One region of the Kribbella sp. NPDC058693 genome, then DNA from elsewhere that is predicted to be linked to it. Evidence: riboswitches for the same ligand, from Rfam matches in the RefSeq annotation. Region 1 holds a riboswitch; the other holds the start of a gene.
What was found. Region 1 has a riboswitch for cobalamin ahead of ACFWUU_RS35385 (ribonucleoside-diphosphate reductase subunit alpha). Riboswitches for the same ligand answer to the same signal wherever they lie in the genome.

Region 1 (4,417 bases):
GTACTTCCCCGATCCGCTGGTCGGGCGCGAGTTCGACCTGAGTGACGACGTACTCGCGGTGCTCGAGGACGCCGCGGGTGATCTGGCGCGCCTGGATGCGACCGCGGCGGTGCTGACGAACAGCGAGGCGCTTGCACGGCTCCTGCTGCGCGCCGAGGCGGTCGGCTCGTCGCATATCGAGGGGCTCGTCGTCGGGGCGCGGCGGTTGCTGAAGGCCGACGTACTGCGGGCGAGCACGCGGGACGTGACCGCCGAGGAGGTGCTCGGCGCGGTCGACGCGATGACCTGGGTGACCGAGTCCGTGCAGGCCGGCGACAAGCTCGAGGTGGATCACCTGCTCGAGGCGCATCGCCGGTTGATGGCGCAGTCGCCGCACTCGGAGTACGCCGGCGAGATCCGCTACCTGCAGAACTGGATCGGCGGCCGCTCCCCCGCCGAGGCGTACTACGTCCCGCCGCCCGCGCAGCTGATCCCCGAACTGCTCGAGGACCTGGTCAGCTTCATCCGCGAATCGCGGCTGCCGGTGCTCGCGAAGGCCGCGATCGCGCACGCGCAGTTCGAGACCATCCATCCCTTTGCCGACGGCAACGGCCGGACCGGGCGCGCGCTGATCCACCTGATCCTGCGCGCCGAGGGCCTCGTCACGCGCACCGTGCCGCCGGTCTCGCTCTCGCTTGCTACGCACGCATCGGAGTACGTCGACGCCCTGACCGCGTTCCGGTACGTCGGGCGCGCGACGACCCCGAAGGCACGCGCTGCCGCGAACCCGTGGCTGCGGATGTTCGCCATGGCCTGCACGCATGCGACGGCCGAGGCCGCGCGCTTCGAGCGGGCCGCAGTCGATCTCAAGGCGGCCTGGCGGGAACGCGCGGCGCCGGTCCGCGCAGGATCCGCGACCGAGCTCCTGATCGACGCGCTGCCCGCCGCGCCGGTCCTCACGCTCGCCGCCGCGGCGCAGCTCATCGACCGCTCGCAGCAGGCCGCCAACCAAGGGCTCGCGCGGCTGGTCGAGGCGCGCATCCTGCGCGAGGTCACCGACGGGCGGCGCAACCGCGTCTACGAGGCGCCCGAGCTCATCGACGCCTTCACGCTGCTCGAACGCCGCTTCGCCAGCCCGGCCTCGGACACCCGGATCGAGCCGCCTAGCAGACCCGTTCCGGCGAGGCCAGAACCGACACACCAGTGAATTGACTTTCGTCTCCCCGGCGAGCAAGAATTCGAACATATGTTCGATCGTACAGGGGAGAAGTGATGTCGGAGGCGTTCGACTGGGACATCCTGCACAAGCCATCGGCGATGGCCATGGTGCGCGGCCAGCTCGGCTTCAGCTGGATGGTGCTGTCCGGGCGCCTCGCCCAGTTGACCGACGAGCAGTACTTCTGGCGACCGAGCAGCGAGGCGCTGACCGTCGTCCGGCGGCACTACGCCGGCCACTTCCGATCACTCGGGTCCGGCGAATGGGTCGCGCAGTGGCCCGACGAGCCGGACCATCGCGGTCCCCGCACGATCGCCTGGCTGATCGCCCATCTCACCGAGACGTTCTTCGAGCGATGGGAGTGGACATTCGGCGCGAGTCAGCAGGGGCGCGCGGATATCAACCTGCACGGCAACGCGCGCGACGCGGTGGCTTGGCTGACCTATTGGGTCGAGGCCTGGCGCGACGCGATCGCTGCGCTCGACGAGGACGAGGTGATGACGGTCGGGCTGAGCCAGGCCAACGAGCTCGACGCCGGCGAGCCGTTCGGCCACGTCGTGCTGCGGCTGAATCGCGAGCTGATCCACCACGGCTCGGAAATCATGACGCTCCAGGATCTCTATGCGGTCGCGGCGTGAGATTGCGGACCACAAGATGTGCGACACGCGGCGTGGCGCTACCACAAGATCTAGATCGCTCCGCCTAGCATCACTACTGCTGGTGGTTCGGAGTGGCCGGCACCACAAGATGTGGGCCACTTTGAGGCAACAGGGGAATCCGGTGCGAATCCGGAGCTGCCCCGCAACGGTGAGCGGATGTGCTGTCGAGAGACGTCCGCAAGTCCGGATACCTGCCACTGGTACGTGCACCGCCGGTGCATGTGGTCCGAGACCTCGCGGGTGGGTCGCAGGGCGTGACGGCAGTGATCCCGGCCGGTGCTGCCGGTCCCGTCGTGCGCCTGCTCGCGTGGTCCCAGGCCTCCGAACTCTTGTGGAGAGCACACCTGTGACTATTGCTTCCTCAACGGCTGCATCCCCGTCCTCATCCTCAGGGATCGCGGCGGGCCAGCCGGTCGAGCTCACCGTCATCCGTCGCGACGGCAGCAGTACGCCGTTCGACGCGACCAAGATCTCCGTCGCCGTGACGAAGGCGTTCCTCGCGGTCGAGGGCGCCGACGCCGGTGCCACCCACCGGGTCCGCGACCTGGTGACCGACCTGACCGGCCGGGTCGTCGGCGCCCTGACCAGCCGCGGTGACTCGCGCCGCAGCGTGCAGGTCGAGGACATCCAGGACCAGGTCGAGCTGGCGCTGATGCGCGCCGGCGAGCACCAGGTCGCCCGCGCCTACGTGCTGTACCGCGAGGAGCGGACCAAGGCGCGCACACCCGCCGATGCAGCCGGCGTCACCGAGAAGCCGGCGCTGACCGTCCGCGCGGCCGACGGCACCCGGTCCCCGCTCGACGTCGACCGGCTGCGGGTGATCGTCGCGGAGGCGGCAGCCGGCCTCGACGCCGTCGACCCCGAACTGATCCTGAACGAGACGCTCGGCGCCTGCTACGACGGCATCGCACAGCACGAGGTCGAGCTCGCGCTGGTGATGGCCGCGCGCGGTTTCGTCGAGACCGAGCCGCAGTACAGCTTCGCCGCGTCGCGCCTGCTGCTCGACCAGATCCGCCGCGAGGCGCTCGGTCGCGTCCACGGCGAGCCGCGACAGGCCAGCCAGGCCGAGATGGCCGAGGCGTACGCGTCCTACTTCCCGCAGTACATCCGGACCGGGATCGAGGCCGGCCAGCTCGACCCCGAGCTCGGCACCTTCGACCTCGAGCGGCTTGCGGCGGCGATCAGGCCGGACGCCGATCTGGACTTCACGTTCCTCAGCCTGCAGACGCTGTACGACCGGTATCTCCTGCACATCGACAAGGTTCGGTACGAGCTGCCGCAGGCGTTCTTCCTCCGGGTCGCGATGGGGATGGCGCTGCGCGAGGACGACCGCGAGGCGCGGGCGATCCAGTTCTACGAGCTGCTCAGCTCGTTCCGGTTCATGTCGTCGACGCCGACGCTGTTCAACTCCGGCACGACCCGGCCGCAGCTCTCGTCGTGCTTCCTGACCACGGTCGAGGACGACCTGGCCGGCATCTTCCACGGCATCCGCAACAACGCGCTGCTCGCGAAGTACTCCGGTGGTCTCGGCAACGACTGGACCCCGGTCCGCGGTATCGGTGCCAAGATCCGCGGCACCAACGGCGAGTCCCAGGGCGTCGTGCCGTTCCTGAAGATCGCCAACGACACCGCCGTCGCGGTCAACCAGGGCGGCAAGCGGAAGGGTGCGGTCTGCGCATACCTCGAGACCTGGCACATCGATATCGAGGAGTTCCTCGATCTCCGGAAGAACACCGGCGACGAGCGTCGGCGTACGCATGACATGAACACCGCGAACTGGGTGCCGGACCTGTTCCTGCAGCGGGTCGAGGCCGGCGGCGAGTGGACGCTGTTCTCGCCCGACGAGGTCATCGATCTGCACGACCTGTACGGCACGGCCTTCGCCGAGGCGTACGTCGCCTACGAGGCGGCCGCCGACCGTGGTGAGATCCGGGTGTTCAAGCGGGTCAAGGCGATCGACCTGTGGCGGCGGATGCTGACGGTGCTGTTCGAGACCGGGCACCCGTGGATCACGTTCAAGGACGCCTGCAACCTGCGCTCGCCGCAGCAGCACGACGGTGTCGTGCACTCGTCGAACCTGTGCACCGAGATCACCCTGAACACCACGGTCGAGGAGACCGCGGTCTGCAACCTCGGCTCGGTCAACCTGGTTGCACACCTCACCGCAGACGGTCTCGACGCCGACCTGCTCCGGGACACGGTGAAGACCGCGGTCCGGATGCTCGACAACGTCATCGACGTGAACTTCTACACGACGCCCGAGTCGGAGCGCGCGAACCAGCGTCACCGTCCGGTCGGCCTCGGGCTGATGGGGTTCGCGGACGCGCTGTTCGCGCTGCGGATCCCGTACTCGTCCGATGCCGCGGTCGAGTTCGCGGACACCTCGATGGAGCAGATCAGCTACCACGCGATCGAGGCGTCGAGCGATCTCGCCGCCGAGCGCGGTCGCTACTCGACGTACGACGGATCGCTGTGGAGCAAGGGGATCCTGCCGATCGACTCGCTCGAGCTGCTGACGTCCGCCCGCAACGGCGACGTGATCGTCGACGAGAGCAGGCGGCTC
Region 2 (4,417 bases), on a different contig from region 1:
GACCGAGCCGGGCATCGGGCACCGGCACTACTACTCGATCGCCGGGCCGAGCTTCCTGGCCGAGTACGACAACACCCAGGACAACGCCAACCACATCCACTCGGTCTGGCGCGACGTCCGCAACGACTGGGGCACGGACCTCCTCGCCGCGCACTACGCGATGCACCGCTGACGCAGCGCGCGGCGAGGAACGGTCAGTGGTGCCGTGGCTGGAACTCGTGGCCGATCGTCCACGAGGCGGAGCGATGGCCGAGCTGGTTGGCGTCGGTCATCGCCTTCCGGAAGTGGAAGCCGAGCCAGATCCTGGCGTTCATGGTCTCTGCATCCAGGGCCGCGGCGCTGTCGAAGTGCCGGGACGCCGTGGACACCAAGGCGGGGACGTCGAGGTTGAGCGACCGTGCGCCGAACAGGTAGCTGAAGGTGCCGGTTGCCGCGCCGGTGATGGAGGCGTGCCCGCTGACGTAGTCCGGATACGGCGGCGTCTGCAGCAGCGACATCCAGCTGGCGTCGGCTTCGGTGGCCGGGTTGCCGTCGGTGTCGGCCAGCCGGATGGCCGTGATCGGGCGCCAGTAGGCGTAGTCGTACTTGGCTCGCCAGCAGGCGATCAGCGCATCGGCCACGCTCGTACTGAGCAGGGCGAACGCGCGGGCGCTGTCGACGATGTCCATCCCTCGCGCGGTGACCTGGCCCCGGAGCGCCGTCTGGTACTGCAGCACAGCGTTCGCGTTCCAGAAGACCGCGGTCTCGGTCTGCGCCGGGGTCCGGGCGGATCCGACCAGCGCACCCATCGACTTCACCTCGGCGAAGTCCCGGGCGTAGGCCTTGGACGTGATCCGATAGGGGCCGGGTAGCCGGAACTGGGTGGGTGACCGGAGCGCCAGAGGTACGACGAATCCGAGCCACGGGGCGAGCATCGGCGCGAGGGCATCGGGTGTCGGGCGCCAAACTCCCGGCGCGGGCGTCACCGTCAGTTGGATGTTCGCGCCTCGGCCGTCGTTGGCCCGCGCCTGGATCAGCGTCTGCGCCGCGTGCCGGCCGGCCTCGGTTCCCCGGGTCTTCGCGCGACCGTCCGGGATGGTGCCGAGCGACGTGGCGTAGTCGGTCGCGAGGTTTGTGGCCGAGGCCGGGAAGTAGTACCGCAGCACCTCGTACGCCGCGGTCGCGGCCGCCGCCTCGGAGGACGCCCTGGCGCGGCCCTTCGGTTGCTTGAGGTACGGCTCGTAGCGGCCCTCGATCGCCACCACCGCGTCGTACACGGCCAGCGACACGAAGCCGAAGTACAGGCTCCCGACCGGGACCGGGGTGGCGTTCTCCGCGTAGATCGTCCGGCCGGCGATGGTGTTCCACTGGGTGATCACTGCCGGGCCCGCCCGGACGCCGCCGGCCTGACTCGGCGCGGCGACGAGGGCAGGTGTGACGAGGCCGATCGTCAGTACGACGACCAGGAGTCTCCAGGCCTTCAAGCGCATGATTGTCTCCTTCGGCTCAGGTGGATCAGAACCGGCCTGCGCTGAAGAAGACGTTGCCGTACGACGCCGGAGGGCGTCCGCAGTACAAACCCTGTGATTCCGCCCTATACCAATGCGGTGCAGGGGTCAACGCGACAACGTGGGACGACTTCCACACCCGGTACGCCGCGGCCGTCGGCTAGAGTCACGATCGTCATCGACGGCATCAGCAGGAACCCGGTGTGAATCCGGGACGGTCCCGCCACTGTGACCCGCAAGGGGAGTCAGGAACTGCCGCCGTCGTACCTCCGTTCGGGGCGTGGACACCCCGGGGAAGGAACTCCTCCGTGCTCGTTTTGCTCTCCACCGCCGACACCGACCTGCTCGCTGCCGCCGAGGCGGATGCCGGCTGGAAGGTCGCGAACCCGGCCCGCCTCGAGCTCCCTGAGCTCGGACCGCTGCTGGACGCCGCAGAGATCGTCGTCGTCCGGCTCCTCGGCGGTCGCCGCGCGTGGGAAGAGGGCCTCGATGCGGTGCTGGCATCCGGCAAACCGGCTGTGGTGGTCAGCGGCGAGGCAGCACCTGACGCCGAGCTGATGTCGCTGTCGACGGTGCCGGCCGGCGCGGTCACCGAGGCGCTCGCGTACCTGCGCGAGGGCGGCGCGGACAACCTCCGCAACCTGGCCGGCTTCCTGCGCGACACGCTCCTGCTGACCGGCGACGAGTTCGAGCCGCCGCGCGCGCTCCCGGCGTACGGCCTCCGGGGTGCGTACGTCGAGGACGAGCGGCCCGTCGTCGGGATCGTCTACTACCGCGCGCACGAGATCTCCGGCAACACCGCCTTCGTCGACGCCCTCGCGGACGCGATCACAGAGGCCGGTGCCCAACCGCTTCCGGTGTACTGCGGAACGCTGCGCGGGCTCGACCCGGCCGAGAACGTCGGGCTGTTCGACCTCCTGCGGAAATGCGACGTGCTTGTCACGACCCTGCTCGCGGCCGGCGGAGCTGTCGCTGCGAACGCCAGCGCCGGCGGTGCGGATGATGCCTGGGACGCCGGCGCGCTGGCCTCGCTCGACATCCCGTTGATCCAGGGGCTCGCGCTGACCTCGACCCGCGAGCAGTGGGCGGAGAGCGACGCCGCGCTCAGTCCGCTCGACGCGGCGACGCAGGTCGCGATCCCGGAGTTCGACGGGCGACTGATCACGATCCCGTTCTCGTTCAAGTCGTACGACGCCGACGGGCTGGCCCGCTACGCGCCGGACGTCGAGCGGTGCACGCGGCTGGCCGGGATCGCGGTCGCGCATGCCCGGTTGCGGCACGTGCCGGCGGCCGAGAAGCGGATCGCGCTGGTGCTGTCGTCGTACCCGACGAAGCATGCGCGGATCGGGAACGCGGTCGGTCTGGACACGCCTGCTTCGGCCGTCGTGCTGCTCGGGCAGCTGGAATCGGCCGGGTACGACCTCGGCGGGCTCGACCTCAGTGAGCTGCAGGGCGCGGACGGCGCCGACGGGCTGATCCACCGCTTGATCGCGGCCGGCGGGCACGACGTCGACTGGCTGACCGACGAGCAGCTCGCCAACGCCGTCGCGAAGATCCCGCTGTCCACCTATGCCACCTGGTTCGGGCGTACGCCGGAATCGTTGCAGACGGCAATGATCGAGGCGTGGGGCGAGGCCCCCGGCGAGTTGTACGTCGACACGTCGGGCGACGAGCCGGCGATCGCGCTGGCCGCGTTGCAGTTCGGGAACGTCGTGCTGATGATCCAGCCGCCGCGCGGTTTCGGCGAGAACCCGGTCGCGATCTACCACGATCCCGACATGGCGCCGTCGCACCACTACCTGGCGGCGTACCGCTGGCTGGAGGCGTCGCGCGACGAGGGTGGTTTCGGCGCGCAGGCCGTCGTACATCTCGGGAAGCACGGGACGCTGGAATGGCTGCCGGGCAAGGGGATCGGGATGGCGGCCGACAGCGCGCCGGACGCCGTACTCGGGAACCTGCCGATGGTGTACCCGTTCATCGTCAACGACCCGGGCGAGGGCACGCAGGCCAAGCGGCGGGCGCATGCGACGGTCGTGGATCATCTGGTGCCGCCGATGGCACGGGCCGAGACGTACGGCGACATGGCGAAGCTGGAGTACCTGCTCGACGAGTACGCGACGGTGTCTGCGCTGGACCCGGAGAAGGTGCCGACGTTGCGGGCGCAGATCTGGACGCTGATCCAGGCGGCGCAGCTGCACCATGATCTGCACACGTCGGAGAAGCCGGAGGACGAGGAGTTCGACGAGTTCGTCCTGCACCTGGACGGATACCTGTGCGAGATCAAGGACGTGCAGATCCGCGACGGGTTGCACATCCTGGGTGGTGCGCCGGCTGGTGAAGCCCGGGTGAACCTGGTGCTCGCGGTACTGCGGGCCCGGCAGCTATGGGGTGGTTCGTACTCGATTCCCGGCCTCCGCACCGCACTCGGCGAGACCTTCGGGGTCGACGAGGCCGCGCTGCTTGCGAACCCTGGTCAGGCCGCGAACCTTGCCGAGCTCGCGACCCTCGCCGACCTGCCCGCGGTCACCGGCGCGGACGGCGTCGACATCCTGGAAGCCGCCGCGCGCAAGCTTGTCGTCAGCATGGAGACGCTCAGCTGGGACGCCGCCAAGGTGCCGGTCGTCGTGACCGAGGTGCTCGGTCGTTCCTCGGACGCAGTCGCTGCATCGCTGACGTTTGCCGCAACCGAGGTGGTTCCGCGGCTGGCTCGGACCGGGGACGAGTTGGTCAACGTGGTGCGAGCGCTGGACGGGCGGTTTGTCGAGGCCGGGCCGTCTGGCTCGCCGACGCGCGGGCTCGTGAACGTGCTGCCGACCGGCCGCAACTTCTACGCCGTCGACCCGAAGGCGATTCCGAGCCGGAACGCCTGGGACGTCGGCGTCGCGCTGGCGGACTCGCTCCTCGCCCGGCATCAGTCCGAGACGGGGGAG

Region 2: linked by a shared signal. The riboswitch ahead of cobN (cobaltochelatase subunit CobN) and the one ahead of ACFWUU_RS35385 (ribonucleoside-diphosphate reductase subunit alpha) in region 1 are both predicted to bind cobalamin.

What each region holds. Positions count from the first base shown of each region.
Region 1 covers NZ_JBHXSQ010000005.1:219,857-224,273, forward strand. The annotation lists gene ACFWUU_RS35375 (Fic family protein) at 1-1,186, shown strand, start outside; gene ACFWUU_RS35380 (DinB family protein) at 1,252-1,833, shown strand; cobalamin riboswitch at 1,900-2,068, shown strand; gene ACFWUU_RS35385 (ribonucleoside-diphosphate reductase subunit alpha) at 2,201-4,417, shown strand, end outside.
Region 2 covers NZ_JBHXSQ010000008.1:82,398-86,814, forward strand. The annotation lists gene ACFWUU_RS40240 (DUF3500 domain-containing protein) at 1-172, shown strand, start outside; gene ACFWUU_RS40245 (vanadium-dependent haloperoxidase) at 195-1,469, opposite strand; cobalamin riboswitch at 1,618-1,763, shown strand; gene cobN (cobaltochelatase subunit CobN) at 1,796-4,417, shown strand, end outside.